DNA from 2 places in the Bordetella saccharivorans genome. Region 2 is predicted to be linked to the other one. Evidence: predicted binding sites of a transcription regulator. Region 2 holds the regulator's gene; the other holds the start of a gene.
The links. Region 2 encodes NrdR, which represses ribonucleotide reductase genes. Its sites were predicted from a motif close to CACNANATNTNGTG; they were not measured.
Positions count from the first base shown of each region.

Region 1: a site for NrdR is predicted at 3,701-3,714, ahead of ACKTT0_RS23345 (ribonucleoside triphosphate reductase). Genes of this name have one in related genera too.

Region 1 is NZ_BAAFZO010000001.1:4,866,855-4,882,079, forward strand. Features, by position in the region: gene ACKTT0_RS23330 (DHA2 family efflux MFS transporter permease subunit) at 1-710, shown strand, start outside; gene ACKTT0_RS23335 (tartrate dehydrogenase) at 835-1,905, opposite strand; gene hemN (oxygen-independent coproporphyrinogen III oxidase) at 2,037-3,545, opposite strand; gene ACKTT0_RS23345 (ribonucleoside triphosphate reductase) at 3,722-5,710, shown strand; gene nrdD (anaerobic ribonucleoside-triphosphate reductase) at 5,772-5,954, shown strand; gene ACKTT0_RS23355 (anaerobic ribonucleoside-triphosphate reductase activating protein) at 5,917-6,678, shown strand; gene ACKTT0_RS23360 (NAD(P)H-dependent flavin oxidoreductase) at 6,782-7,969, shown strand; gene ACKTT0_RS23365 (putative zinc-binding protein) at 7,999-8,388, opposite strand; gene ubiT (ubiquinone anaerobic biosynthesis accessory factor UbiT) at 8,407-8,823, opposite strand; gene ACKTT0_RS23375 (U32 family peptidase) at 8,820-9,704, opposite strand; gene ubiU (ubiquinone anaerobic biosynthesis protein UbiU) at 9,710-10,726, opposite strand; gene ACKTT0_RS23385 (alkaline phosphatase D family protein) at 10,892-12,700, shown strand; gene ACKTT0_RS23390 (2-hydroxyacid dehydrogenase) at 12,719-13,651, opposite strand; gene ACKTT0_RS23395 (aspartate aminotransferase family protein) at 13,785-15,152, shown strand; gene ACKTT0_RS23400 (helicase HerA-like domain-containing protein) at 15,196-15,225, opposite strand, start outside.
Region 2 is NZ_BAAFZO010000001.1:2,498,143-2,513,367, reverse strand. Features, by position in the region: gene ACKTT0_RS12000 (YeaH/YhbH family protein) at 1-277, opposite strand, end outside; gene ACKTT0_RS11995 (PrkA family serine protein kinase) at 290-2,236, opposite strand; gene ACKTT0_RS11990 (riboflavin synthase) at 2,559-3,188, opposite strand; gene ribD (bifunctional diaminohydroxyphosphoribosylaminopyrimidine deaminase/5-amino-6-(5-phosphoribosylamino)uracil reductase RibD) at 3,236-4,369, opposite strand; gene nrdR (transcriptional regulator NrdR) at 4,425-4,904, opposite strand; gene glyA (serine hydroxymethyltransferase) at 5,014-6,261, opposite strand; gene ACKTT0_RS11970 (LysE family translocator) at 6,453-7,085, shown strand; gene ACKTT0_RS11965 (YbhB/YbcL family Raf kinase inhibitor-like protein) at 7,142-7,795, opposite strand; gene tyrS (tyrosine--tRNA ligase) at 7,826-9,055, opposite strand; gene ACKTT0_RS11955 (M23 family metallopeptidase) at 9,326-10,741, shown strand; gene ACKTT0_RS11950 (anhydro-N-acetylmuramic acid kinase) at 10,770-11,906, shown strand; gene erpA (iron-sulfur cluster insertion protein ErpA) at 12,020-12,388, opposite strand; gene ACKTT0_RS11940 (DUF6776 family protein) at 12,475-13,224, opposite strand; gene argC (N-acetyl-gamma-glutamyl-phosphate reductase) at 13,268-14,326, opposite strand; gene rpsI (30S ribosomal protein S9) at 14,421-14,813, opposite strand; gene rplM (50S ribosomal protein L13) at 14,823-15,225, opposite strand, start outside.

The sequences.
Region 1 (15,225 bases), 2.4 Mb from region 2:
TCTTCGGCAACGTCGTGCTGCTGCCGCTATGGCTGCAGAGCAACATGGGCTACACCGCCACCTATGCGGGCCTGGTGACCGCCCCGGTAGGCCTGCTGGCGATCCTGCTCACGCCCATCGTCGGCAAGATGCTGGCCACGCGCGACCCGCGCCAACTGGTCACCGTGGCGTTCCTGATCTTCGCGGTGGTGTGCTTCATGCGGGCGGACTTCAATCCGCAGGTCGACATGCGCACGCTGATGATCCCCACCATTGTGCAGGGGGCGGCCATGGCGGCCTTCTTCGTGCCGCTGACCTCGATCACCTTGTCCGGCCTCGAGCCGTGGCGCATCCCCGCCGCATCGGGCCTGTCGAACTTCCTGCGCCTGACCGCCGGCGCATTCGGCACGTCGATCGCCACCACCGTATGGGAGAACCGGGCGTCGCAACACCACGCCCGCCTGACCGAGATCGCGGCGCCGGGCCACCAGCCGTTCGACCAGGCCATCGCCACGCTGCAGAACAGCCTGGGCATTTCGCACCAGGAAGCTATCACGCGGCTGGATGGCATGATCAACACCCAGGCCTTCACCATGTCGGCGCTGGATGTGTTCTATGCGTCCGGGGTGATCTTCATCCTGCTTACCGGCCTGGTCTGGTTCGCCCATGGCCGCGACAAGGCCGCGAGCGGCGGTGGCGGCGCCGCCGAAGCGGCGGCCGGCGCGCATTGACCCGTCGCCAGGCGCCGCCAACAGTCGGCCCGGACGTAGATTGCGATGTCGCAGGCGTGGCTGCGATGGTGCAGGTGCCAGACACCCTCGGGGTGTCTGGCACCTTCTTAGGGCAAGCAGACAGTCAGCCCCGCGCCACGACTTCGGCGATGGCCTTGCCGACGTCCACCGTCGAGGCATTGCCCTTCATGTCGCGCGTGCGCGGCCCCTCGGCCAGCACTTTTTCGATGGCGCTCACCACGACTTGCGACGCTTCGGGGTAGCCGAGGAAGTCCAGCATCAGCGCACCGCTCCAGATCTGGCCGATCGGGTTGGCAATGCCCTTGCCATAGATATCGGGCGCCGAACCGTGCACCGGCTCGAACAGCGACGGGAACTTGCGCTCCGGGTTCAGGTTGGCCGACGGCGCGATGCCGATGGTGCCGGTGCACGCCGGCCCCAGGTCCGACAGGATGTCGCCGAACAGGTTGGACGCCACCACCACATCGAACCAGTCGGGGTGCTGGACGAAATGGGCGCACAGAATGTCGATGTGGTACTTGTCCCAGCGCACGTCGGGATAGCGGCTGGCCACATCTGCCACGCGCTCGTCCCACCACGGCATGGAAATCGAAATGCCGTTCGATTTGGTCGCCGCGGTCAGGTGCTTGCCGCGCTTCTGGGCCAGCTCGAAGGCGAATTTCAACACACGGTCGGCGCCCACCCGCGTGAACACGCTTTCCTGGATGACGACCTCGCGCTCCGTGCCGGCAAACAGCCGGCCGCCGCTGTTGGAATACTCGCCCTCGGTGTTCTCGCGAACGATGAAGAAATCGATGTCGCCCGGCTTGCGATCCGCCAGCGGCGACGGCACGCCCGGCATCAGGCGCACCGGACGCAGGTTGATGTACTGGTCGAAATCGCGGCGGAAGCGGAACAGCGAACCCCACAGCGCCTCATGGTCGGGCACCGTGGCGGGCCAGCCGATGGCGCCGAAGAAAATCGCCTCGTGGCTGCCGATCTGCGTGGCCCAGTCGTCCGGCATCATCTTGCCGTGCTTGGCGTAGTAGTCGCAACTCCAGTCGAAATGGTCCCATTGAAAGTCGATGCCGAAGCGCGTCGCCGCGGCGTCCAGCACGCGCAGCCCCTCGGGCACCACTTCCTTGCCGATGCCGTCGCCGGGAATCACGGCAATCTTGTGCTTGTTTCCTGCCACCAGTATTCTCCAAATGAGTCTGAACCGATTCAGCGCGGCCGCGCGCCGGGAGGGTGATTCCCGGCGCGCGGCCTCGGCGTCAGTTTATCTCTGTATACCGGTCGGCGCCGAGCGCCCCCTGGACGCCCGCCCTACACGATGCGCGAATACTGCGCCTGCGTGGTCCGTTCGCGCAGGTGCCGGTCGAAGACCATGGCCACGGCCCGCACGAAGTACCAGCCCATGTCGCTGACCCGCAGGCCGTCCGGCGTAAGGTGGACCAGGTCCATGGCTGCAAGGTCGGCCAGCCCTTGCAGCTCGGTGGAGAAATACTGCTCGAAGACGATGCCATGGGCCCGTTCGGTCGCGCGGAAATCCAGCCCGCCTTGGCACATGATGGCCATGATGACCTCGCGGCGCAGCAGGTCGTCGGCGTCGAGCTCCAGCCCGCGTTCGACCGCGAACCGGCCGTTCTCGATGTGCGCGTAATAGTCGTCGAGGTTTTTGGCGTTCTGGCTGTAGGTGGCGCCGACCCGTCCGATGGCTGACACGCCCAGCGCGATCAGGTCGCAATCCGGCTGGGTGCTGTAGCCCTGGAAGTTGCGATGCAGGCGCCTCGCGCGCCGGGCCTGCGCCAGCGTGTCGTCATGCAGCGCGAAGTGGTCCATGCCGATGTAGTCGTAGCCCGCATCCAGGAACCGGCCGATGGCCAGGCCAAGCAGGCCGACGCGGGTTTCGCCGTCGGGCAGTTCCGCCGGCAGGATGCGCCGCTGCGGCTTGAAGCGCTGCGGCAGATGGGCATAGCCGTACAGCGCGATGCGGTCCGGCCGCAGGCCGCATACCTGTTCGAGCGTGCGGGCGAACGAAGCCAGCGTCTGCAATGGCAGCCCGTAGATCAGGTCCATGTTGATCGAGGCGAAACCCGATTCGCGCGCGCTGAGCACCAGGTCGCGCACGCTGTCGTAGGACTGCACGCGATGCACGGCGCGCTGGACGGCGGGGTCGAAATCCTGCACGCCGAGGCTCAAGCGGTTGAACCCCAGCCCGGCCAGGTGCGCCAGCCGCTGCGCCGTGGCCGTGCGCGGATCGACCTCGATCGAGATTTCGGCATCCGGCAGCAACTGGAAATGGCGGCGCAGCACCGCCATCAGGCGCTCGAGCCCGGCGTCGGACAGGAACGTGGGCGTGCCGCCGCCGAAGTGCAATTGCGACACCGGCTCGGCATGGCCGATCAGGCGCGCATGCAGGGCCATTTCGCGCTCGAGGGCGTCCAGGTAGCGGGCGGCGCGCTCCTTGTGGCGCGTGATGACCTTGTTGCAGGCGCAGTAGTAGCACAGCGATTCGCAAAACGGGATGTGCACGTACAGCGAAAGCGGCCGCGCCCCGGTGGTGGCGACCTCCTGGGCGCGCCGGGCCAGGGCCTGCCGGTATTGCGCCTGGCCAAAGCCTTCGTGGTAGCGGTCGGCGGTGGGGTACGAGGTATAGCGCGGCCCGTTCTTGTCCAGCCGGGCGAGGATATCGCGCGATAAAGGCAGTTTTCGGGAGTTCGGCCCCGGAGCGTGGCGCGCCGTGGAAGATGGCGGGGCGGGCGGTTCGGACGGCGGCTGGGAGGAACGGGACGGAAGACCCGGACAGGCGCCGGCGGAAAGAGGGGATTGCATGCCTCCCATTATCGGAAACCGCCCTCGCCAAGAGCTTGATTTAGCGCAAATATTTGGCAATTGAACGCTGCGCTTGCGTCGCATCAAGCACCGGCGGATTGCCCGGCCGGCACGCTTCCAGACCACATCATGTAGTAGTAGGCTACCAGTACCCACACTACATGAAGTATATCGACATGATTCCCCAGCAAATCCTCAAGCGCGACGGCCGGGTCGTCGATTTCGACGCATCCAAGATCGTCCAGGCCATCGCCGCGGCAGGCAACGCCACCGGCGAAATCGATGCAACGCGCGCCGGCATGCTGGGGGCCCGGGTGATCGACCGCCTGGCGGACCAGCCCAGCCCCGGCATCGAAACCATCCAGAACCTGGTCGAGGACACCCTGGTCGATGCCGGCCACTGGCGCACCGCGCGCGCCTACATCGTCTATCGCGAAAGCCACGCCCGCCTGCGCTCGCTGCGGCATACGCTGGTCGACGTCGAAAGCGCCATGGAAGAATACCTCGACCAACGCGACTGGCGCGTCAATGCCAATGCCAACCAGGGCTATAGCCTGGGCGGGCTGATCCTCAACGTGGCGGGCAAGGTCACGGCCAACTACTGGCTTTCGCACGTCTACAGCCCGCAGGCCGGCCAGGCGCATCGCGACGGCGACATCCACATCCACGACCTGGACATGCTCAGCGGCTACTGCGCCGGCTGGTCGCTGCGCCAATTGCTCACCGAAGGGTTCAACGGCATCCCCGGCAAGGTGGAGGCCACGCCGCCGCGCCACATGTCGGCCGCCATCGGCCAGATCGTCAATTTCCTCGGCACCCTGCAGAACGAATGGGCCGGCGCCCAGGCGTTCAGCTCATTCGATACCTACATGGCGCCGTTCGTGCGCCGCGACCAGATGCGCTACGCCGAGGTCAGGCAAGCCATGCAGGAACTCATCTACAACCTCAACGTGCCAAGCCGCTGGGGCACCCAGACGCCCTTCACCAACCTCACCTTCGACCTCACCTGCCCCGCCGACCTGCGTGAGCAGGTCCCCTACATCGGCGGCGAGGAAATGCCCTTCAGCTACGGCGACCTGCAAGCCGAGATGGACATGATCAACCGCGCCTACATGGAAGTCATGATGGCCGGCGACGCCAAGGGCCGCGTCTTCACCTTCCCCATCCCCACCTACAACATCACGCCCGACTTCGACTGGAACCACCCCAATACCGAGCTGCTGTTCGAAATGACGGCCAAGTACGGCCCGCCCTACTTCCAGAACTTCCTGAACTCGGACCTGGAACCGCACATGGTGCGCTCCATGTGCTGCCGCCTGCAGCTGGACCTGCGCGAACTGCTCAAGCGCGGCAACGGCTTGTTCGGCTCCGCCGAGCAAACCGGGTCGGTGGGCGTGGTCACGGTCAACTGCGCGCGGCTGGGCTACCTGCATGCCGGCGACGAAGCGGCGCTGCTCGAACGGCTCGACACCCTGCTCGAGCTGGGACGCGACGTACTCGAAATCAAGCGCAAGGTCGTCCAGCGCTACATCGACCAGGGCCTGTATCCATATACCCGGCGCTACCTGGGCACCCTGCGCAACCATTTCAGCACGCTGGGCGTGAATGGCATCAACGAAATGGTGCGCAATTTCAGCGGCGACGCCTACGACCTCGCCTCGCCCGAGGGCCACGCCATGGCGGTCCGCCTGCTGGACCACGTGCGCGCCCGCATGACCGAATTCCAGGAGTCCACCGGCCATCTGTACAACCTCGAGGCCACGCCGGCCGAAGGCACCACCTACCGCTTCGCGCGCGAAGACCGCAAGCGGTGGCCCGACATCCTGCAAGCCGGCACCGACGCGCAGCCGTACTACACCAACTCCAGCCAGCTTCCGGTGGGCTACACCGACGATCCCTTCGAGGCGCTGGCCATGCAGGAAGCGCTGCAGGGCAAGTACACCGGCGGCACGGTCCTGCACCTCTACATGAACGAAGCGGTGTCGTCCGCCGCGGCCTGCCGCCAACTCGTGCGGCGCGCCCTGGAGAACTTCCGGCTGCCCTACATCACCGTCACCCCGACGTTCTCGATCTGCCCGACCCACGGTTATCTGTCCGGCCGGCACGAGTTCTGCCCGAAATGCGATGCCGAATTGCTCGCCAGGCAAGCGGCATGCTGCAGCTAGGCGCCGTCCGGCGCCTGTGCGGGCCGGCCGGCCCGCACACCCTCTCATCCAAGGAGCCACCATGCAAGTCCTATCTCCCGAAACCCCCGCCCGCACCGCGGTCCAGCTCGACGACAGCCAGCGCGTGCGCTGCGAAATCTGGACCCGCGTCATGGGGTATCACCGCCCGGTCGCCTCGTTCAACACCGGCAAGCAAGGCGAATTCAATGAGCGCCGCTTCTTCAGTGAACGGCACGCCGCCTGAGCCCCTCGGCGCGCGCGCGGGGCGGCCTTCGATACCGCTCGCCGTGGCGGGCGTCCCGCATGGCGCCCCCCGCATCGGCGGCCTGGTGCCCTACTCCAGCGTGGACTGGCCGGACATGCTGGCCGCCGTCGTCTTCATCGCGGGATGTCCCTGGCGCTGCAGCTATTGCCACAATCCGCACCTGCAGTCCCGCGCCGGGCGCTACGCCTGGAACGATGTGCTCGGATTCCTGCGCGGGCGCCAGGGCCTGCTCGATGCGGTCGTGTTCTCCGGCGGCGAGCCGCTGGCCGAGCCGCGCTTGCCGGACATGGTGCGCGCCGTCCAGGCCATGGGGTTCCGCGTCGCCCTGCACACGGCCGGCATCTATCCGGCGCGCCTGCGCGCTCTCCTGCCACGGCTGGACTGGGTCGGACTCGATATCAAGACCGATGCCGCTGGCTACGACGCCCTGGTCGGACGCTCCAACAGCCATGCCACGACGCAGGCCTGCCTGGACGCGCTGCTGGCGGGCGCGGTCGAATTCGAATGCCGCACCACCTGGAGCCCGGAATGGCTTGGCGAACCGGAACTGCTGGCATTGGCGCGTGCGCTCGCCGCCCGCGGCGTGCGCCAGTATGCCGTGCAGAATCATCGCGCCACGCCGGACGCCCCGCCCACGGCGCGATTGAGCGCCGCCGCGCTGGGCGAGCTCGAGGCGCTGTTTCCGTGCTTCTCCTATCGCTAGGGCATCGTAAATAAGTCCTAGGTTTCCATTGATCTCGCGCAATACAGGGCCGCACAGCATGCCCTACCGTTGCGCCATTGCCCAGAATAGGGATTTCTTTTCCATGTGGTTCAAGACTCTGACGCTCGCCGGCCGCGAGCTGCTGCCTATCGTCCAGGGCGGCATGGGCGTGGGCATCTCGGCTCACCGCCTGGCCGGCGCTGTCGCGCGGGAGAACGCCGTCGGCACCATTGCCAGCGTCGACCTGCGTCATCATCACCCGGACCTGCTCGAACAAACCATCAAGTGCCGCGACCGCACCGCCATCGACCAGGCCAACTGCGTGGCGCTCGATCGTGAAATCCGTGCCGCGCGCCAACTGTCCGGCGGCCGCGGCCTGATCGCCGTCAACGTCATGAAGGCGGTGCGCGATCATGCGGCCCTGGTCCAGCAAGCCTGCGAAAGCGGCGCGGACGCCATCGTCATGGGCGCAGGCCTGCCCCTGGACCTTCCCGAAATGACGGCAGGCCACGACAAGGTCGCGCTCATCCCCATCCTGTCGGAAGCCCGCGGCGTCGGCATCGTGCTCAAGAAGTGGCTGAAAAAAGGTCGCCTAGCCCCGGCAGTCGTCATCGAGCATCCCGGCCATGCCGGCGGGCATCTGGGCGCCACCAAACTATCCGAACTGCGCGAAGAACGCTTCAGCTTCGGCCGGGTATTGGCCGAATGCCGGGCCATATTCGACGAGCTCGGCCTGAACCGCGACGCGCCCAAGCTTATCGTGGCGGGTGGCGTCGGCAGCCATGAAAAAGTACGGCATTGGCTGTCCAACGGCGCGGACGCGGTGCAAGTGGGCACGGCCTTCGCCGTCACCGAAGAAGGCGACGCGCACCGGAACTTCAAGCAAGTGCTGATCGATGCCGATCCCTCCCAATTGAAGGAATTCATCAGCGTGGCAGGCCTGCCCGCGCGCGCCGTCGCGACCCCATGGCTGACACGTTACCTGCGCCAGGAAAAACGCCTGCAGGAGCATGCCAAGGCCGATCCGCGCCGCTGCACCCAGCGCATGGACTGCCTGACCCAATGCGGCTTGCGCGACGGCATCGCCAAGTTCGGACAGTTCTGCATCGACCTGAAACTGGCTGCCGCGGTCCGGGGGGAAATCGACCGGGGCCTGTTCTTTCGCGGCGCTTCCAAACTGCCTTTCGGCAATGCCATACGTCCGGTGCGCGAGCTCATCGATTACCTGCTGCATGGCAGCATGCCGGCGCATCCCTCCGCGGTTGCCGATGCATCACTGGCCGCTCCTTGAGGCCCGGCGCCCCGCCACGGGGCGCCGTGTCATTCACGCCGTGCAGCGGCGCCCTGCCGCAGGTTTTGCGCGGCATCCAGCACGGCCTGCCACACGGCGGCATTTTCTTCTTCCGTGCAGTCCCGGTGATACCGTTTGACCGCGCCGTGCTCGTTGAGCAACAGGTGGCGGTCCGGGCGAACACCAGCTTGCGCCAGGCATGCCTTCACGCATGCGAGCACGCAACCATCGAGCGCCAGGATGGGCCGCCCGCTGCGCGCCCGTTTCACCAAGGACGGCACGCCGCCGCCCACGCCGCTGATGCAGGACATTTCGGCCATGCCCGAGCGGTCCAGCGTGACGGCGAGCCGATTGGCCAACTGCGCCACGCTGGAGCAGCCGGAACACGCGTACACGAGGGGCAGCGACGCTTTCGACATGGAAGCCGCGATCAGCGATCAAGCCGGGCCGCTGGCACGGCGCAACCACGCAGGGCGGTCGGCGGCGTCCAGCCAGTTCTTCACGATAAGGCCGAGCTCGGTGTCGCCGGCGATCCGCAGGCGCCTTTGAAAGAACAATGTGTCGGCATCGGAAGTGCCCCGCATGAGAGCGAGGAAGTCGCCGAACACCGCGCCCAGCTCCAGATCGGCGTCGGTTGTCCATAGCGGCCGGAAACGGCCATGCCGGCACGTAAAGCAGCTGCGCAACCCGAGGTCGTCGACGCTGATGGCAAAGCGCTTGCCTTCGATTTCGGACGGCGGGACCAGCCACTTGAACAGGCGGGCCACTTCCAGGCCCAGCACGAAATGCGCCGAGACCAGCGGCGGCGGCAGCAGGCGGTCGAGCGCGGGCAGGAGGGAGGAATGGCGTTTCATCGTGAGGTGCCTATCAAATCGATACCGGCCTGCCCATGCCAGTAGCCGTTGCAGCGACCGATGCCGGCGGGCGGCGAAACCGGCCGGGGCTGCCGGCCATGGCGGATGTCGTCCAACGCGGCGATGGCGTCCAGGGTGCCCTGCGAATGAGGGCTGACGCGCAGGACGTCGACCTGCATGTCGGCCAGCTCGGCGCCATGATCGAGCAAGTCCAGGCAGGCCGCGGATTGGGTCTGGATGCCGTTGATCGCGAGAAAATCCTGGGATTCCCGCGTGCGCACGCACAGGCCGTCCGGGTAATCGATGCAGCGGAACTCGCAGGCATCCTTCTTGAGCCGGAAATGCCGCGCCGTGAAGCAACGCGCCGAGAAGGCCAGGGGCAGGCGGCCCCAGACCATCACCTCGGCCTGCATCCCGGCCGGCCGATCCTGCAGCAGGCGCCGCAGGGATTGCCGGTCCATTTCGATCGGGGCGACAAAGCGCATCGCCCCTTGCGCCGCCAGCCAGGCCAGCGTGTCGCCGTGGTAGACATTGACATGCGGGCCAGCCACGAAATGGCGTCCTTTCAGATGGCGCAAGGCGCCGATCTCGCCGGCCTCGACCAGGAAATCATCGTTTTCGCACCAGCGCCGCAGCGCGTGCGCATCGGCACTGGTTTCGATCAGCGTCTGGCTCGACAGGACTACCGTCTTGCCGGCATCGCGCAGCGCCCGCGCCAGCTCGAGCCAGTCGGCGGCGCGCAGTTCGTGGCGCCGGCTGCAGACCGTTTCGCCCAGGTAGACGACGTCCACCGGGGTGTCGATGAGCCCGGCGTAGAAATCCAGCACGGTTTGCCTGGGCCAGTAATACAACAACGGGCCCAGCGAAATTTGGTACGGCATGGTGGTCATTTCCAGGGACGATCGAAAGCGCCTTGCGTGACCTGGGACCCTTCGGCGTGGCGGGCCAGCGCGGCCAGCCAGTCCGGCTTGACGGAGTAGCGGGCGGCGTCGGCGTGCACGGCATCCAGGGCAGCCCGCAATGTACTTACCACCTGGGCCACATAGGCCGGGCTGCGCTGGCGGCCTTCGACCTTGAGCGCTGCCACGCCCATGGCGTGCAGCGCTGGCAACAGCCCCAGGGCGTTCAGGCTGGCGGGTTCCTCGAGGGCGTAATCGGCCGTGCCTTCGACCTCGAAACGCCCCTTGCAAAGCGTGGGGTACGCTGCCGGCTCACCGGGCGCGTAGCGGTCGATGAGAATGCCGTTGAGGCGGGCATCCATGCGGCCGCCGGTGTCGACCCAGCGAACGGCGTGCGCCGGCGAACAGACTCCCTTGTTGTTGGGAGAATCGCCCGTCGCGTAGGACGACAGCAGGCAACGGCCCTCAGCCATGACGCACAGGCTGCCGAAGCCGAACACTTCGATCTCGACAGTGGTCTGGGCGCAGATCTTGCCGATCTCGGCCATGGTGAGCACGCGTGGCAGGATGACCCGGCTGATGCCGAATTGCTCGCGCATGAATTCGATGGCGTCGACGTGGGTCGCGGAGCCCTGCACCGACAGGTGCAGGCGCAGTTCGGGATAGCGGTCGCGCGCGTACGCCAGCAGGCCCGGGTCGGCCATGATGACCGCATCGGCCTGCAGCGCATGCGCGGCGTCGACCGCAGCGCGCCATTCCTGGCTGCGCCCGGCCTGCGGGAAGGTATTGATGGCGAACAGCACCTGGCGGCCCATGACGTGCGCCTGGTCGACACCGGCGCGGATATCGCTTTCGGTGAAATTGAGCCCGGCGAAGTTGCGCGCGTTGGTGGCATTCTTCAGCCCCAGGTAGACCGCGTCGGCACCGGCGTTCAGCGCAGCCTTCAGGGCCGCCAGGCTGCCGGCGGGCGCCACCAGGCCGATGGGGGTCGTTCGGATTTCCATGCCCGGCAGTGTAGGAGGTGGTCCTACTTTTTTGCCTTGTCGCAGATCAAGCCGGCTCGGCCGCCCGTCCCCAGGGACCAGCACTGGCCCGCCGGGATCCATTCACAGCACTGTCACCCTTGTGACCCAGACTGTGCGCACTGCAAACGTCCGCGTCCATTGAACATGGCCAATCGAATTTCCCGCCGTCGCTTCCTGCGCAATGCCGCGGGCTCCCTGACCGCCGCCTCGACCCTGGGGCTCGCCGCTTGCAGCAGCGGCGATGACGACGATAACCAGCCCGGCGTCGCCTTCAACCACGGGGTAGCCAGCGGCGATCCCATGGCCGACCGCGTGATGCTCTGGACGCGCGCCACGCCGAGCCGCGACGGCACGCTGACGCTGGCATGGGAAGTGGCCGAAGACGAAGCCTTCAGCCGCATCGCCGCCAGCGGCGAAACCACCACTGACAGCATGCGCGACTACACGGTCAAGGTCGATGCGCAGGGTTTGCAGCCGGCAACGACCTATTGGTATCGCTTCGCGCACGGCGATACCCTGTCGCCCACCGGGCGCACCCGCACGCTGCCGACGGGCTCCGTGGCGCAAGTCCGGCTGGGCGTGTTCTCGTGCTCCAATTTCCCGGCCGGCTACTTCCACGTCTATGCGGAGGCCGCCAGGCGCGGCGACCTGGATGTCGCCGTGCATTTGGGCGACTACATCTATGAGTATGGACGAGAGGGTTACGCCTCGGGGCAGGCGGCCGACATGCAACGCCAGGTATTGCCCGAGCGGGAAATCCTCTCCCTGTCCGACTACCGCCAGCGCTACGCGCAATACCGCGGCGATCCCGATTTGCAGGCCCTGCACGCGGCCATGCCCATGATTGCAGTGTGGGACGACCATGAAGTCACGGACAATACCTGGAGGGATGGCGCGGCCAATCATCAGCCCGATACTGAGGGCGACTTCGAGTTGCGCAAGGCGGCTGCCATCCGCGCCTACCATGAATGGCTGCCCACGCGCGAGCAGCAGCCGCTGAACCAGGTGTTCCGCCGCTTCGACTTTGGCGATCTGCTGTCGCTGCATATGCTCGATACCCGCATACTGGCGCGTGACCGGCAACTGGCGCTGGAGGCTTATTTGCCCGAACTGCTGGGCAATCCCGATGCGCAGGCCGGCCTCGACCAGTTCATCACCAAATTCAGCGCCGACGTGGGCGCGGCGGATCGCCAGTTGCTGGGCGCCCGGCAGGGGCAATGGCTGCGCGCGGGCCTGGCCGAATCCCGCGCCACCTGGCAGGTACTGGGCCAGCAGGTATTGATGACGCCAGTGCAGTTGCCGTTGCCGGTATTGCTGGGAATGCTCTCGGCGGCAGGCAGGCTTGGCGACGTGGCGGTGCCCGCCCATCTGCTGGCCAGCCCGGCCCAATACGTCAACCTGCTGCAACGCCAGGCGGCCGGCGATCCGACCCTGACCGAGGCCGAGCGGGCCTTGCTGGCCCTGCCCTGCCTGCCCTACAACCTGGATTCCTGGGACGGCTACTGGGCGGCCCGCGAGAGCGTCCTGGCCGCGGCGCGCGACCTGGACCGCAACCTGGTGGTGCTGGCCGGCGATACGCACAACGCGTGGGCCGGCGAGCTGCGCGACATGGCAGGCACGCCGGTGGGGGTCGAGTTCGCGACCGCGTCTGTCTCGTCGCCGGGCTTCGAGGAATACCTGGCCGGCGCGGGTACGCCGGCCGAGCTGGCGGCGCTCGTGACGGGGCTGACCAACCTGGACAATCTGCCGCCCATCGGCCGGAACTGGGCAGGCAGCCTGAAGTATGCCGAAACCAGCCTGCGCGGATATTTGGTGCTTACCGTCACACACGAGGCGGTGCGCGCCGACTGGCACTATGTCGACACAGTCAAGCAGCCGCAATATACCGCCACGCCCGGGCATGGCCTGCGCAGCCTGCCCGGCCGGGGCAACCGCAAGCTGCTGCCGGCCTGATCGGGCGGGCAAGCCGGCTCAGTAGCCGCGGTCGCGCTCCACCACGCCGGTGAGCGGTTCGCCGCGCATGAAGCGGCCGATCTTGTCGGCAACCTGCGCGATGGTCTGGCGCCGCAGGCTCAGCGCGGCCACATGCGGCGTCACGGTCACGCGCGGATGGCTCCAGAAGGGATGTCCCTGGGGCAGCGGCTCCTGGCGGAACACGTCCAGCGTCGCGCCGCTGATATGCCCCGAGTCGAGCAACGCCAGCAGGTCCTCCTCGACCAGATGGTCGCCGCGCCCCATGTTGACCAGGTGGGCTCCGGGCAAGAGTTGCCGCAGCGTATCGCGGCGCATGATATCGCGGGTTTCGGGCGTGAGCGGCAGCGTATTGACCAGCACTCGGGTGCGCGCCAGGAACGCCGGCAATTGATCCGCGCCGGCAAAGCCTTCGACGCCGGCCGGCACTTTGCCGCTGCGGGACCAGCCCGCCACCGGGTAATCGAGCGCGGCCAGGACCTGGGCGACGCGCGTGCCCATCACGCCGGTTCCCAGCACGCCAATGGGCCACTGGGCGCGATCGAGCTCCGGCAGGGGCTGCCACTGGCCGGCCCGCTGCTGCGCGACATAGGCATCGAACTGGCGGCTGGCCCGCACCACCGCCCAGACGGCGTACTCGGCCATCTGCACCGCCATGCCCGCATCCTCGAGCCGCACAACCGGCAAGCCGGGCGGCAGCGAAGGCAGCCGGAACAACGCGTCGACGCCGGCGCCCAGATTGAACACCGCGCGCAGCTTGCGTTCGCGCTGGAACAGCGCATCGGGCGGCGTCCAGACCACCGCCACGTCGGCATCCTGCACGGGCAGGTCCGGCCGCCACAACACGACTTCGGCGCCCGGCAGTGCCGCCGCCAACGGTTCGATCCATTCGTGCTGGGAAATTTCATGGCTGGAAGCAAAGACGATTTTCATGCGCGCAGATCCCCCGGCGGTCGTGAACCAATGAAAGCAGGCGTGCGCCGCCGCGCACGCCTGGACCCGTTGATGATATAACAGCCTGACAGGCGCCCGGCGCATCGCCCCGCCGCTTTCTCAGGTCGAACCCATGAGCTCACTGACCCAGACCCAGCAACGCGACGTCCAATACCAACTGCATCCCTACACCAACGCCGTCACGCACCAGCGCACCGGCCCCATCGTCATCGACCGGGGCGAAGGCGTGTATGTCTACGACGACCAGGGGCAACGCTACCTGGAAGCCATGGCGGGCCTGTGGAGCGTGGCCGTGGGCTTCGGCGAGCAGCGGCTGGTCGACGCGGCCGCGCGCCAGTTGCAAAAGCTGCCTTATTACCACACGTTCACGCACAAATCGCATGCACCGGCCATCGAGCTCGCCGAACGCCTCATCGGCTATACCGGCGGCCGCATGGCCAAGGCGTTCTTCACCAACTCGGGGTCCGAGGCCAATGACACCGTGATCAAGCTGGTGTGGTACTACAACAATGCACTGGACCGCCCCGACAAGAAAAAGATCATCGCGCGCCTGCGCGGCTACCATGGCGTGACGGTCGCATCCGCCAGCCTGACCGGCCTGCCGGGCAACCACAAGGGCTTCGACCTGCCGCTGCCACGCATCCTGCATACGGCGTGTCCCCACCATTACCGCCACGGCCAGCCCGGCGAATCGGAAGAAGACTACGCCACCCGCCTGGCCGGCGAGCTGGAGGCGCTGATCCTGCAGGAAGGGCCGGACACGGTGGCGGCTTTCATCGGCGAGCCGGTCATGGGCGCGGGCGGCGTCATCGTGCCGCCGCGCACCTATTGGCAGAAGATCCAGGCGGTGTGCCGCAAATACGACGTGCTGGTGATCGCCGATGAAGTCATCACCGGTTTCGGCCGTCTGGGCCAGCGGTTCGGCAGCGACGTCTTCGGCATCGAGCCGGACATGATGGTGCTGTCCAAGCAGATCACGTCCTCATACCAGCCCCTGGGCGCGGTATTGCTCAATGCCAAGGTGGCCGACGTCGTGTCGGCCCACAGCGGCAAGCTCGGCACGTTCGGTCACGGCTACACCGCCAGCGGCCATCCGGTGGCCACCGCGGTGGCCCTGGAAAACCTGGCCATCATCGACGAACGCGGCCTGATCGAGCACGCCGCCGAAATGGGCCAGCTGATGCAACAGGAATTGCGCGCGCTGGCCGGCCATCCGCTGGTGGGGGAAATCCGCGGCGTGGGCCTGATCGCGGGCGTGGAGTTGGTAGCGGACAAGAACACCCGGCAGCCATTCGACCCGCTGGGCAAGGCCGGCGCCCATGCTTACGAACGCGCCCATGCGCACGGGCTGATCGTGCGCGGCATCCAGGACACCGTGGCTTTCTGCCCGCCCCTGGTGATCGAGGCCGACCAGGTGCGCGACATGGTGCGGCGTTTTGCCGCCACGCTGGACGACGTCAGCGCGTTCGTCGCGGCCTGAGGAGTTGCCCGGCGGCCCGTCCGGCGCCGCCGGCCCGCCTTCCCTAGCGCCGCCGCGACCCCAGCAAGGATCC
Region 2 (15,225 bases):
CGTTGGGCCGCGGGAAGGTATCGCCCTTGGCGAACTCGCGGTTGCCAGGGTGCACCAGTTCGCGGTCGCCCCCCGGGCCATGCCGGAAGTGCGGCTCGGAGATGTCGCGCGCGGGCAGGTTGATTTCCCCGCCCTGGTCCATGTCTTCGATGGACCTTTCGCGGACCAGGTCCTGTACGGCCTTGCGGATCTGGTCCTTGTATCGCCTGAGAAAGCGCTCGCGGTTGACCGCGCTTTTATTGCGGCCGTTCAGACGCCGATCGATGAGTGAATTCATGATTCACCTCGCTCAGGATGACTTCCTCACTCTCAAGTACCACTCGCACAGCAGGCGCACCTGCTTCTCCGTGTAGCCCTTGTCGACCATGCGGTCGACGAAGCTCTGGTGCTTGCTCTTGTCCTCGGCCGAGGCCTTGGCGTTGAACGAGATGACAGGCAGCAGGTCCTCGGTGTTCGAGAACATCTTCTTCTCGATCACTTCGCGCAGCTTCTCGTAGCTGGTCCAGGTCGGGTTGCGGCCGGCGTTGTTGGCGCGGGCGCGCAGCACGAAGTTGACGATCTCGTTGCGGAAGTCCTTCGGGTTGGCGATGCCGGCCGGCTTCTCGATTTTCTCCAGTTCGTCGTTCAGCGCGGCGCGGTCGAAGCTTTCACCGGTTTCCGGGTCGCGGAACTCCTCGTCCTGGATCCAGCAGTCGGCAAACGTGACGTAGCGGTCGAAGATGTTCTGGCCGTACTCGGAATACGATTCCAGGTAGGCGGTCTGGATCTCCTTGCCGATGAATTCGGCATAGCGCGGCGCCAGGTAGCCCTTGATGAAATCCAGGTAGCGCCGGCGGATTTCCTCGGGGTAGTCCTCCCGCCCGATGCGCTGCTCCAGCACGTACATCAGGTGCACCGGGTTGGCGGCCACTTCGGTCTGGTCGTGGTTGAACACGCTGGACAGTATCTTGTACGCGAAGCGCGTCGATACCCCGGTCATGCCCTCGTCGGTGCCGGCGTAGTCCTTGTATTCCTGCAGCGCCTTGGCCTTGGGGTCGACGTCTTTCAGCGATTCGCCGTCGTAGACCCGCAGCTTGGAATAGATGCTGGAATTCTCGGGTTCTTTCAGGCGCGTCAGCACCGAGAACTGGGCCATCATGTCGAGCGTGCCCGGGGCGCACGGCGCCGTGGCCAGCGAACTGTTGCGCAGCAGTTTCTTGTAGATCTCGACCTCTTCGGTCACCTGCAGGCAGTACGGCACCTTGACGATATAGATACGGTCGAGGAACGCCTCGTTGTGCTTGTTGTTGCGGAAGGTCTGCCATTCCGATTCGTTCGAGTGCGCCAGGATCAGGCCATTGAACGGAATGGCCGAGAAGCCCTCGGTGCCCTTGAAGTTGCCTTCCTGCGTGGCGGTCAGCAGGGGGTGCAGCATCTTGATGGGCGCCTTGAACATCTCGACGAATTCCAGCAGGCCCTGGTTGGCCAGGCACAGCCCGCCCGAGTAGCTATAGGCGTCCGGATCGTCCTGCGAGTGGCGGTCGAGCTTGCGGATATCGACCTTGCCGACCAGGGACGAAATATCCTGGTTGTTCTCGTCGCCGGGCTCGGTCTTGGCGATGGCGACCTGGCGCAGCACCGAGGGGTTGAGCCGTACCACGCGGAATTGTGAAATATCTCCGTCGAATTCTTTCAGGCGCTTGACCGCCCACGGCGACATGATGCCGGTCAGGTAGCGCCGCGGGATGCCGTACTCTTTCTCGAGCGTGTCGCCGAAGCGATCGGGATGGAACAGCCCCAGCGGCGACTCGTTCACGGGCGAGCCCTTGAGCGCGTAGATGGGGTAGGTTTCCATCAGCGCTTTGAGGCGCTCGGCGATCGACGATTTGCCACCGCCCACCGGCCCCAGCAGGTACAGGATCTGCTTGCGCTCTTCCAGCCCCTGCGCGGCGTGCTTGAAGAATGCCACGATCTGGTCGATGACTTCTTCCAGCCCGAAGAATTCCTTGAAGGCAGGGTACCGCCGCACGATCCGGTTGGAAAACAGCCGGGACAGCCGTGGATCGTTGCGGGAATCGATGAGTTCCGGCTCGCCGATCGCCGCCAGCATGCGTTCGGCGGGGCTGGCATAAGCCATGGGGTCTTTCTTGGCCAGTGCCAGGTAGTCCTCGAGGGAGAGCTCGGTTTCCTGGTCTTTCGCGTACAGCGACTTGAAACCTTCGACGATGTTTTGCACGGATAACCTCCTACAGCGCATGGTCGGTTAATAGGTCCGTCATCCCATTGTGTTCCTCATTGACCATTGCCGCTAGACTTTATGGTAATGGGATCATGCACATCATCTTGATATGTTGCTTTCGCCACACACCATAGATTGGGTTGGTGGGCCTATTTACGATTAGGCCGCCATGCCGTGAAACAAGTTCCATGACGCGCGAAAAGATTCATGCGCGGACGTTTCAAGGCGTAGCGTGCCGCCATGCCTGCCCATGAGGTAGCAAGCCGCGGACCCGCAGCAGAAATTGGCAGCCGTGCCTGCCGAGCGCTAGCAGCCAGCGGCGCGCATGCGCCGCCGCCGGCTATTTCATGTCATCGAGGCGCGCAGCGGCCAGCATGCGCTCGACATAGCGCGCAATGGTGTCCACTTCCAGGTTGACGCGGTCGCCCGGCTTCACGTTGCGCAGCGTGGTCACCGCCTGGGTGTGCGGAATGATGTTGATACTGATGTCGCAGCCGTCAGCGACATCGGTAACGCGATTGACGGTCAGGCTGATGCCGTTGACCGTGATCGAGCCCTTGTACGCCAGGAAGCGCGCCAGGTGCTGGGGCACGCGGATGACGAGCTCGCGCGACTCGCCGGCTTCGGCAAAGCGCAGCACCTCGCCCATGCCGTCGACGTGGCCGGACACCAGGTGGCCGCCGATCTGGTCGCCCACGCGCAGGGACTTCTCCAGGTTGACTTCGCCGGGGCGATCCAGGCCGGTGGTCAGGTTGAGGCTCTCGCGCGAGACATCGACCTGGAACCGCGGGGCGTCGAGCGCCACGACGGTCATGCAGGCGCCCTGCACGGCAATCGAATCGCCGATGCCGACGTCGCCGAGGTCCAGGTCGCCGGCGTCGATATCCAGGCGCACGCCGTCCTGCTCGGCGCCGCCGAGCGGTTCGAGGCGCACGATGCGGCCCACTGCAGCAACCAGACCGGTGAACATGGAAAACCTCCTGAAAACGATGCGATAAACAGCCAGTAGACAATACCCTAGCGGCAGGCGACCGGCTCGCGCAGCGCCTGCCAGCGGGCCGGGTCGCGCGCACGCAGGCGCAGGTCGGCGCCGATGCGCTGGGTATCGGTGAATTCGAAACGCCGGGCGCCTTCCAGGTGCTCGAGCAGCGGCAGGCGCAGCATCGCCGCGGCGTCGCCCAGCAGCACCGGCGCCAGGTACAGCAGCAATTCGTCCACGCAGCCGGCCGACACCAGCGCGCCGGCCAGCCCCGCGCCGGCCTCGACATGGACTTCATTGAATTCGTGCTCGCCCAGCCAGCGCATCATGGCGGGCAGGTCGACCCGGTCGGAATCGCCGTCCGGCAGGGCCACCACGCGCGCATTGCGGCCGGCCAGGCGGTCGGCCTTGGCGGCGTCGGACCGGGCCGTGAAGACCAGCACTTCGGTGCCGTCGAACAGGCGCGCGTCCTCGGGGATCTCGAAGCGGCCGTCCACCACCGCCTTGCGCGGCGGCCGGGTGGTCAGCACGCCGCGTACATTGAGGCGCGGGTCGTCCTTCAACACGGTGCCCATGCCGGTCAGCACGATGCAACTGCGCGCGCGCCAGGCATGGCCGTCGGCGCGCGCGGCTTCGCCGGTGATCCATTGCGACACGCCGTTATGCAAGGCGCTGCGGCCATCCAGCGAGGCAGCCATCTTCACCCACGCCCAGGGGGTGCCACGGCTCATGCGCGCCACAAAACCGGCGTTGACCTCGAGCGCTTCTTCCAGGCAGACACCGGTGGTGACGGCAATGCCGGCCTCGCGCAGGCGCGCCAGGCCGCGGCCGCCGACCTGCGGGTTGGGGTCGCCCATGGCGACCACTACGCGGGCCGGGCCGGCCTCGACCACCGCGTCGGCGCAGGGCGGCGTGCGGCCGAAATGGCTGCAGGGCTCCAGGGTGACGTACAAGGTGGCGCCGCGCACCGATTCGCCGCGCGCCGAGGCGTCGCGCAAGGCGCGCACCTCGGCGTGCGGGCCGCCGGGCGGCTGGGTGGCGCCCTCGCCCACTACCCGGCCATCGCGCACGATGACGCAGCCGACGCGCGGGTTGGGCGTGGTGGTGTACATGACGGAGCGCGCCAGGGCCAGGGCGCGCCGCATCCAGTAGATATCGTCGGCGTCGGACATGGTGGTCACCGCGATTGTACGCGCGGCGGCCGATTGCGCGGCCGCCGCGGCTGTTTCATTCCTTGCGCAGCTTGCCCGGCAGCTTGGGGCCCTGCATTTCGCGGATGGCATCGACGAATTCGCCGATATCCTCGAAATTCTTGTAAACCGACGCGAAGCGCACGTAGGCGACCTTGTCGAGCTTCTTGAGTTCCGCCATGACCAGCTCGCCGATGCGCTCGGTGGAGACCTCGCGCTGGCCGCTGGCCAGCAGGGTTTCCTCGATGCGCGCCACCACGCTGTCGACCTCGTCGGTGCTGACGGGGCGCTTGCGCAGCGCCAGCGCCAGGCTGGCGCGCAGCTTGGCGGTATCGTAGTCGCTGCGGCTGCCGTTGCGCTTGACTACCGAGGGCATCGCCAGTTCGATGCGCTCGTAGGTGGTGAAGCGCTTGTCACAGGACAGGCAGCGGCGGCGCCGGCGGATGGTGTCGCCTTCTTCGGACACCCGGCTGTCTACCACTTGCGTGTCGGCGTTGCCGCAGAATGGGCATCTCATGTGCGCCCCCCATTAGTTTGGCGTATTGTAATGACGCCGGCGCCGCATGGCGGCGCCGGCGCGAAAAATACGCCGAAACGGCGGCCCTGGCCGCCGGGGCCGGGCCGGATCAGCCGCCGTAAACGGGCAGGCGGGCCGTCAGTTCGTTGACGCGGGCGCGCACCGCGGCGATGTTGGCCTCGTCGCGGGGGTTGTCGAGCACGTCGGCGATCAGGTTGGCGGTCAGTTCGGCCTCGGCTTCCTTGAAGCCGCGGGTGGTCATGGCCGGCGTGCCCAGGCGGATGCCGCTGGTCACGAAGGGCTTTTCCGGGTCGTTGGGGATGGCGTTCTTGTTGACCGTGATGTGGGCCTGGCCCAGCACGGCCTCGGCTTCCTTGCCGGTGATGCCCTTGGGACGCAGGTCCACCAGCATCACATGGCTTTCGGTGCGGCCGGACACGATGCGCAGGCCGCGCTTGACCAGGGTCTCGGCCAGCACCTTGGCGTTCTTGGCCACCTGCTGGGCGTACAGCTTGAACTCGGGCGACAGGGCTTCCTGGAAGGCCACTGCCTTGGCGGCGATGACGTGCATCAGCGGGCCACCCTGGATGCCCGGGAAGATGGCCGAATTGATGATCTTCTCGTATTCGGCCTTCATCATGATCACCCCGCCGCGCGGCCCGCGCAGCGACTTGTGGGTGGTCGAGGTGACGAAATCGGCGTGCGGCACCGGGTTGGGGTACGCGCCGCCGGCCACCAGGCCGGCATAGTGGGCGATGTCGACCATCAGCAGCGCGCCGTTGTCGTGGGCGATGCGGGCCAGCCGCTCGAAATCGATATGTAGGGAATAGGCGGAGGCACCGGCCACGATCAGCTTGGGCTTGTGCTCCTTGGCCAGCTTCTCGACCTGGGCGTAGTCGAGCACTTCGTTGGCGTCCAGGCCGTACGAAATGAAGTTGTACAGCTTGCCCGAGGCGTTGACCGAGGCGCCGTGCGTCAGGTGGCCGCCTTCGGCCAGGCTCATGCCCAGCACGGTGTCGCCCGGCTTGAGCACCGCCATGTACACGCCCTGGTTGGCCTGCGAGCCGGAGTTGGGCTGCACGTTGGCGGCTTCGGCGCCGAACAGCTGCTTGAGGCGGTCGATGGCGAGCTGCTCGACCACGTCGACGTACTCGCAGCCGCCGTAGTAGCGCTTGCCCGGATAGCCTTCGGCGTACTTGTTGGTGAGCTGGGTGCCCTGCGCCTGCATGACGGCGGGGCTGGCGTAGTTTTCCGACGCGATCAGCTCGATGTGCTGTTCCTGGCGGACTTCTTCTTTCTGGATGGCGGCCCAGACGTCGGGGTCTACCTGGGACAGGGTCAGTTTGCGGTCGAACATGGCGGGGGGTTCCTGGAGCGGTAAAAAGGGGAAAGCCGAAATGCGGGAATGGCCGCTAGTTTACCGCGCCGGCCGGCCCCGCCCATGCGCCGCCGGGGCCGAAAACGCGCAAAATGCCGCTTGCGGGCCGCCGAAAAACACGCAACGCCGCGCAACCCGCAAATCCGCTCAACCCAGCTTGAGGAACTTTCATGGACCCCCAGACCCTGCTCGCTTTCGTCCTGGTCGCCGCGCTCAACATCATGAGCCCCGGCCCCGCGGTCCTGCTGGCCATGCGCAACGGCGCGAACGGCGGCTGGCGGGCCGTGCTGCCGTCCACCCTGGGCAATATCACCGGGCTGTTCCTGCTGTCGGCGGCCGCCATGCTGGGGCTGGGCGTGCTGCTGCAGGCCTCCGCCCTGGCGTTCGCCATCGTGAAGGTCGCCGGCGCCTGCTACCTGATCTACCTGGGCCTGCGCCACCTGGCCGGCCGCGTGCAGCTGGCGCCGCCGGAGCCGGACGCCGCGGCGCCGCGCAGCACGGCGCGGCTATATGGCGAGGCGCTGCTGGTGGCCGGGCTGAACCCCAAGCCGATTCTGTTCTTCAGCGCCTTTTTCCCGCAGTTCCTGGATACCGCCCGCCCGCTGCTGCCGCAGTTCTTCGTCCTGACCGGGCTATTCATGGCGATTTCGTGCGCCAGCCTGCTGCTATACGGCGGCCTGGCGCAGCAGGCGCGCGGGCTGCTGCGCCGCCCGTCGGTCGTGCTGTGGCTGAACCGCGCCATCGGGGCGGCGTTCGTGTCGTTCGGCGTCGCCCTGCTGCGATTGCGGCGGGCCGCCGGCTGATCCCGGCCGGGGCGCCCGCCCGGCCTGGCGGCCGGCGGCGCCTGGCCGGGTGCGGCTCAGGCCGACGTGTCGCCGATCTGCCGCGGCGCCAGCTCGGGGTTCAAGGTGTACACGCCGGTCAGGCTGGCCTGGGCCAGCACGTGGCCCTGCAGCGCCTTGAGCACGTCGTTGCCGTTGAAGTTGCCCTGCACGTCGAGCTGGGGCACGTCGACCGCGTACAGGGTGAACACGTAGCGGTGGGGGATTTCGTCGTTCCAGGGCGGGCACGGGCCGTCGTAGCCGAAGTAGTCGCCGTTCATGTCGCGGTCGGCGGCGAACCACGAGGTGTAGTCATTGATGCCCTGGCGCGCGTCGTTGGGCGCCAGCGGACCGCCCTTGCCGCGCGGCGTGATGCCGCTGGAAAAGGCGCCCTCTTCGATCTCGCGCAGGTCGGCGGAAAGGTCGATCAGCACCCAGTGGAAGAAGTCGACGCGCGGCAGGTCGGCCGGCACGGTCCGCCCTTCCTGGTTGACGTCGTCGGGCTTGGAGGGCACGTCGGGGTCGTGGCAGATCAGGACGAACGAACGGGTGCCCTCGGGCACGTCGTCCCACGAGAACTGGGGATTGAAGTTGTCCGCGAGTGCGACGTGCGACTGCGGGTCGATCTTGCCGAAAGCGTAGCGATCGGGAATCGACTCGTTATCGGAAAAAGATAGACTCGAAAGTTTCATGTCGTGCTCCTGCGAGGCCGTAGGCGCTTCCTACCCTGCCAAGTTAACACGGGCGAACTTGCGCTTGCCCACTTGCAGGACATAGGTGCCGGCCTGTAATTGCAACGATTTGTCTTCGACGCGATCGCCGTTGACCCGCACCCCGCCCTGTTCGACATTGCGCTGCGCCTCGGCGCCGGAAGCCACCAGCCCGGCCTCGCGCAATACCTTCAGGATACCGAGCGGCGCACCGGCCACATTGATCTCGGGCATGTCGTCGGGCATGGCGCCGTCGCGGAAGCGGGCCTGGAAGGCCGCCAGCGCGGCTTCGGCGGCCTGGGCCGAATGGAAGCGCGTGACGATTTCCTGCGCCAGCGCGACCTTGGCATCGCGCGGGTTGGCGCCTGCCTCGGTGGCGGCCTGGAGCGCCGCGATATCGTCGAGCGAGCGGAACGACAGCAGCTCGTAGTAGCGCCACATCAGCGTGTCCGAGATGGACATCAGCTTGCCGAACATGGATTCGGGGGTTTCCGAGATGCCGATGTAATTGCCCTTGGACTTGGACATTTTCTCGACGCCGTCGGTGCCCTCGAGCAGCGGCATGGTCAGCACGCACTGCGGCGCCTGGCCGTATTCCTTCTGCAGCTCGCGGCCCACCAGCAGGTTGAACTTCTGGTCGGTGCCGCCCAGCTCCAGGTCGGCCTTGAGCACGACCGAGTCATAGCCCTGCATCAGCGGGTACAGGAACTCGTGCACGGCGATCGGCACGCCGCCCTTGAAGCGCTTGGTGAAATCGTCGCGCTCCATCATGCGCGCCACCGTGTAGCGCGACGCCAGCTGGATCAGCCCGCGCGCGCCGAGCTGGTCGTTCCATTCAGAGTTGTAGCGGATCTCGGTGCGCGCCGGGTCGAGCACCAGGCTGGCCTGGGCGTAGTAGGTCTGCGCGTTGGTCTCGATCTGCTCGCGGGTGAGCGGCGGCCGGGTGGAATTGCGCCCGCTCGGATCGCCGATCATGGAGGTGAAATCGCCGATCAGGAAGATGACCGTGTGCCCCAGGTCTTGCAGTTGTCGCATTTTGTTGAGCACCACCGTATGGCCCAGGTGGATGTCGGGCGCGGTGGGATCCAGCCCCAGCTTGATGCGCAGCGGCACGCCGCTGGCGCGGCTGTTGGCCAGCTTCTGGGCGAACTCGGATTCGACCAGCAGTTCGTCGCAGCCACGGGTGGCGACGCGCAGGTCGGCTTCGACCTCGGAAGTGATGGGAGCTTGGGGTTGGGACATGATGGGTGCTAAACAGGGCTGGTACCGGCAAAAACGTGAAAAAAGTACCAAAATAAGTCAAAAAGAAGTCGAAAATTCTAGCTGAATCAGCTAGGATACTGCCCTAATCATACGCAACTGTCGCCGTCGCAGTTGCTGTCCCGGCTAAACACCCGTTGTTCACAGATGTGTCGCAGGGCCCAGGCCCCCGCGTGCCAGCGCGCATGCCAGGCCGGCCTGTATCTGCGCAAGCATCCTGGGGACTCACGCCACCCTGAAAGGTCCTACACGATGAATCGTGGCTCCAACAGTCTGGCAGGCAGCCTGCGCGCCAAGGCCGCCGCCCTGTTCGCCCCCCGCCCCGAGTCCACGTCCCGCCGCGCCGGTCTTTTCCGCCGCACGCTCCTGGTTTCCGCCATCGGCCTGTTCGCCGGCGCCGCCGCGCTCGGCATGGTCCAGCAACCGGACCGCACCGAACTCCCGCCGTCCCGGCAGATCGAAAGCGTCCTGCCGCTGCAGGCCGCCCAGGTCAGCATCAGCAGTATCGACGACGCCGCCCCGTACATCAGCGAAACCCGCATCCGACGCGGCGACACGCTGGCGGCCGTGCTGCAGCGCCTGGATATCGACGCTCCTGGCCTGCAACGCTTCCTGACCCAGGCCCCCAGCGCCCGCAGCATCTACAAGCTGTATCCGGGACGCTCGGTGCAGGCCGCCACCGACGCCGAAGGCAAGCTGGTCTGGCTGCGCTACATCCATACGCCCGGCGACGAGGAAAACGGCCAGATCACCACCAAGATGCTGCTGGTGACGCCGTCCGAAGACTCCTACGTTGCCCGCGAGATCACCGACAACACCGACCGCCAGACCCGCGTCGCGGTCGGCACCATCCGCTCGTCGCTGTTCGGCGCGACCGACGCCGCCGGCGTGCCGGATTCGGTCACCATGCAGATGGCCGACATCCTCAATTCCAAGGTCGACTTCCTGCGCGACATCCGGCGCGGCGACCAGTTCCGCGTGGTCTACGAAGTCCGCTCGCACCAGGGCCGCTACGCCGGCGCCGGCCGCGTGCTGGCGCTGGAGTTCGTCAATAACGGCAAGACCTACAACGCCGTCTGGTTCAGCCCCGACGGCAAGTCGGGCGCCTACTACGACTTCGACGGCGTCAGCCTGCGCGGCGCGTTCCTGCGCACCGCCCTGAAGTTCTCGCGCATCAGCTCCACGTTCGGCATGCGCATGCATCCCATCCACAAGACCTGGACGGGACACAAGGGCGTGGACTACGCCGCCCCCACCGGCACGCCGATCCACACCACCGCCGACGGTACGGTCGAATTCGCCGGCCAGCAGCGCGGCTACGGCAACGTGGTCATCATCAAGCACTTCGGCAAGTATTCCACCGTCTACGCGCACCAGAGCCGCATCGCCGCGGGCATCAAGCGCGGCGCCAAGGTCTCGCAGGGCCAGCTCATCGGCTACGTGGGTTCCACCGGCTGGGCCACCGGGCCGCACCTGCACTACGAATTCCGCATCGACGACCGGCCGGTCGATCCGCTGGCGGCCGACCTGCCGGTCAGCCGCCCGCTGGACGCCGCCGAGGCCCGCAAGTTCAAGGAGGCCGTGCTGCCGTACAAGCAGCAGATCGCCCTGCTGACCGAGTTCCAGCAGACGCTGCCCGAATCCACCACCAACGTGGCCAGCCGCTAGGCCCGCGCCCGGCTCGGCCAGCACGCCCATGACTCGATCCGGCGGCCCGCGTTCCCCGACGCCTGGCCGCCTTTTCATTGGCCTGATGTCCGGCACCAGCCTGGACGGCGCCGATGGCGTGCTGGTGCGCCTGGCGCCTGGCGCGGCACCGCAGGTACTGGCCAGCGCCGGGCTGCCCATGCCGCCGGATCTGCGCGCCGAACTGCTGGCGCTGAACGCCAGCGGCGCCGACGAACTGCATCGCGCAGCCGTGGCCGCGCAAGGCCTGGCGCGCCTGTACGCGGGCGCGGTACACACCCTGCTGGAACAGGCAGGCCAACCCGCCTCGGCGGTGAGGGCCATCGGGGCACATGGCCAGACGGTGCGCCACCGGCCCGACCAGGGCTATACCGTGCAGCTCAATGCCCCGGCCCTGCTGGCCGAACTTACCGGCATAGACGTAGTGGCCGACTTCCGCAGCCGCGACGTGGCGGCCGGCGGCCAGGGCGCGCCGCTGGTGCCGCCCTTCCACGCCGCCATGTTCCAGGCTGCGCACCCGCGCGCCGTGCTCAACCTGGGCGGCATCGCCAACCTCACCCTGCTGCAGGCCGGGCAGCCGCCGCGCGGCTTCGACACCGGCCCCGCCAACGTGCTGCTGGACACCTGGTGCCACCGGCATACCGGGCAAGCCTACGACGCCGACGGCCGCTGGGCCGCGTCCGGCCGGGTGCTGCCGGACCTGCTCGAACACCTGATCGCCAGCGAACCGTGGCTGGCCCTGCCGCCACCCAAATCCACCGGGCGCGACCTGTTCGATGCCGCCTGGCTGGACCAGCGCCTGCAAAGCCATGACGGCGGCCGCTCTGCGCCCGAGGACGTACAGGCCACGCTGCAGCGGTTCACCGCCCGCACGGTGGCAGACGCACTGGAGGCCTGCGCGCCGGCCACGCGCGATGTGCTGGTGTGCGGCGGCGGCGCCCGCAACGCGGGACTGATGCGTGAACTGGCCTACTGCCTGCAGCGGCCCGTGCAGCCCACGGACACAGCCGGCGTGCCGGCCCAATGGGTGGAGGCCATGGCCTTCGCCTGGCTGGCGCAGGCCTGCCTGGACCGCACGCCCGCGGGCGTGCCGGAAGTCACCGGCGCGCGCGGCCCGCGCGTGCTGGGGGCGTTGTATCCGGCCTGACCACGACATGCCCGCCGCGGCCAGGCCCGCCACGGTACCCCTGCGTCAATGACAAACCCCCGCCTTTGGCGGGGGTTTGGGTTGCATCCGTGCGCCGCAGCGCCCGCGCCGCCTCAGACCGAGAACGACGAGCCGCAGCCGCAGGTAGTGGTGGCGTTGGGATTGCGGATGACGAATTGCGCGCCTTCGAGGTCTTCCTTGTAGTCGATCTCGGCGCCGACCAGGTACTGGAAGCTCATGGGATCGACCAGCAATTGCACGCCGTTCTTGTCCAGCACGGTGTCGTCTTCGTTGACGGCTTCGTCGAAGGTGAAGCCGTACTGGAAGCCGGAACAGCCGCCGCCCTGCACGAACACGCGCAGTTTCAGCTCGGGGTTGCCCTCTTCGGCCAGCAGGTCCTTGACCTTGGCCGCGGCGGAATCGGTGAAGATCAGCGGCGACGGAGGCGCCTGGAGATCGACGGTTTCGGTAACTGCATTCATGGTGGAGCTCCTGGCCGTGTCGGCCATATGGGATCGGGCGGCGAAGCCGCCTGCATGGGTTCACTATAGCGCAGACGCGGCGCCGTTCAAAATTCCAGTTTGATGGTGCGCGACGCCCGCACCGTGCTGCCTTCCAGCACACTGACCGTGACTGTTTCGGGGACAAATCCCTCGGGCAATTGCAGCATGCCCTGGCTGCGCTGGTACTGGTCGAACTGCAGGGCCAGGGGGCTGGCATCCGCGGCCGGCACCGCGCCCGGGTCGGCCGGCGTATCGGCCTTGACCTGCATGGGCGCCAGGTCCACCGAGACCGTTTCGCCTTTCAAGACGCCGGCCGCCTGGAAACGCAGCATGCCCGTGAAGGGAGTGTCGCCTCGGCCGCTGCGCATCAGCAGCACACGATACCGCAGCCCCGGGCCTTCGCGCTGGATCTCGGCGCCACGGATGTCGACCGCCCCTTCCGGACCCGGCGGCAGGAGCTGCTCGAAGAACGCCAGCCGGTCGCGCACCCGGCCGAGCTCGTCCTGGGTGGTGCGCAACTGGGTTTCCAGCTCCTTGCGCGCGGCGCGCTCGACGGCGATCTCGCCATCGGCCGTATCCAATTGGGCGCGCAGGAACCGGCTTTCCGCTTGGCTTTGCCGGACCGCGGCCTCCTGGGCGGCAGCCTGGTCGGCGGACAGCATCACGCTGCCCGGCGTATCGGCCACGTGCCGGGCATAACGGTAGCCCGCCGCCGCGCCCAGCGCCGCCCCCACGGCCAGCACGCAGAGCGCGGCCAGCCATCGCACCAGGGTGCCGGATCGGCGCGCGGGGGTCGGTTCGGGGACGGCTTGCATCGTGTCCGCCGGGCCGCCCGCGTACGGGCGACCCGGCATGGCATTACGGCAGGATGGCGACCTGGTCCAGGCCGGCCGATTCGGGCAGGCCGAACATGAGGTTCATGTTCTGCACCGCCTGGCCGGAAGCGCCCTTGACCAGGTTGTCCTGGATGACCAGCACGATCAGCAGGTCGCCGTTGCCGGGGCGCTGCACGGCGATGCGCAGGTTGTTGGACCCGCGTACCGAGCGTGTTTCGGGCTGGCTGCCGGCCGGCATGACGTCCACGAAGGCCTCGTCGGCGTAGCGCTTTTCGTACAGCGCCTGGAAATCCGTGCCCAGGGCCTCGGGACGGATGCGCGCATAGAGTGTCGAGAACATGCCGCGGATCATGGGCACCAGGTGGGGCACGAAGGTCAGCCCGACCTTGCCGCCGGCCAGCTTTTCGAGCTGTTCGGTGATCTCGGGATGGTGCCGGTGGCCCGCCACGCCGTAGGCCTTGAAGTTGTCGCTTGCCTCGGAGAACAGCGTGCCCACCTCGGCCTTGCGGCCGGCCCCCGAAACGCCCGACTTGCAGTCGGCGATGAGGGTCTGGGTATCTACCAGGCCGTTTTCGAGCAGCGGCGCCAGGCCCAGCAGGACGGTGGTGGGATAGCAGCCAGGGTTGCCGATGACGCGGGCCTTGGCCACGGCTTCGCGGTTGAGTTCGACCAGGCCGTACACCGATTCGGCCAGGATGTCGGGGCAGCTGTGCGGCATTTTGTACCAACGCTCGAACGTGGCCGTGTCCTGCAGCCGGAAATCGGCGGCCAGGTCGATGATGCGGGTGCCGGCGGCGAGCAGTTCCTGAGCCTGGGCCATGGCCACGCCATGCGGGGTGGCGAAGAACACCACGTCGCAATCGGCCAGGTTGGCCTTTTCGGGCGCGGAGAACGCCAGCTTCACGCGGCCGCGCAGGTTCGGGAACATGTCGGCCACCGGCAACCCGTCTTCCTTGCGGGACGTGATGGCGGTGAGTTCCACGTTCGGGTGCTGCGACAGCAGGCGCAGCAGCTCGACGCCGGTATAGCCGGTGCCGCCGACGATGCCGACCTTGATGCGGGAATTCGATGCGTTGGCCATGGTGTGGTGCTTCCGTAGGACGAAAAAAGATTGTATCGCTTCGCGCGCCGCGCCCTGAAACAAAAAGGCCGCTTTCGCGGCCTTTTCGGGGACATTAGCGCTTGCTGAACTGCTTGCGCCGACGTGCCTTGCGGAAGCCGACTTTCTTGCGTTCGACTTCTCGGGCGTCGCGGGTGACGAAGCCAGCTTGCGACAGCGAGGGCTTGAGCGCCGCGTCGTAGTCGATCAGGGCACGCGTGATGCCGTGGCGCACCGCGCCGGCCTGGCCGGTTTCGCCGCCACCGTGCACGTTGACCTTGATGTCGAACGATTCGAGGTGGCCGGTGAGCTCGAGCGGCTGGCGCACGATCATGCGGCCGGTTTCGCGCGCGAAGAACTCGTCGACGGGCTTGCCGTTGACGATGATCTTGCCCGAACCTTTCTTGATGAAAACACGAGCCACCGAGGTTTTGCGACGGCCGGTTCCGTAGTTCCAGTTACCGATCATGGCGTTTCCTTAGATATCCAGCGGCTTGGGCTGCTGAGCGGTGTGCGGGTGCTCGGCACCGGCGTACACCTTGAGTTTCTTGATCATGGCGTAGCCCAGCGGACCCTTGGGCAGCATGCCCTTGACGGCCTTCTGGATGGCGCGGCCGGGAAAACGCTGCTGCATTTTCTCGAAGTTCGTTTCGCGGATGCCGCCCGGGTAGGTGGTGTGGCGGAAGTACTTCTTGTCTTGCGCCTTGTTGCCCGTAACGACGATCTCGGAGGCGTTGATGATGACGATGTAATCGCCGGTATCAACGTGCGGCGTGAATTCGGGTTTGTGCTTGCCACGCAGGCGGCGTGCGACTTCGCTGGCCACACGACCGAGGACTTTGCCCTTGGCGTCGATCACAAACCAGTCACGCTGGACTTCA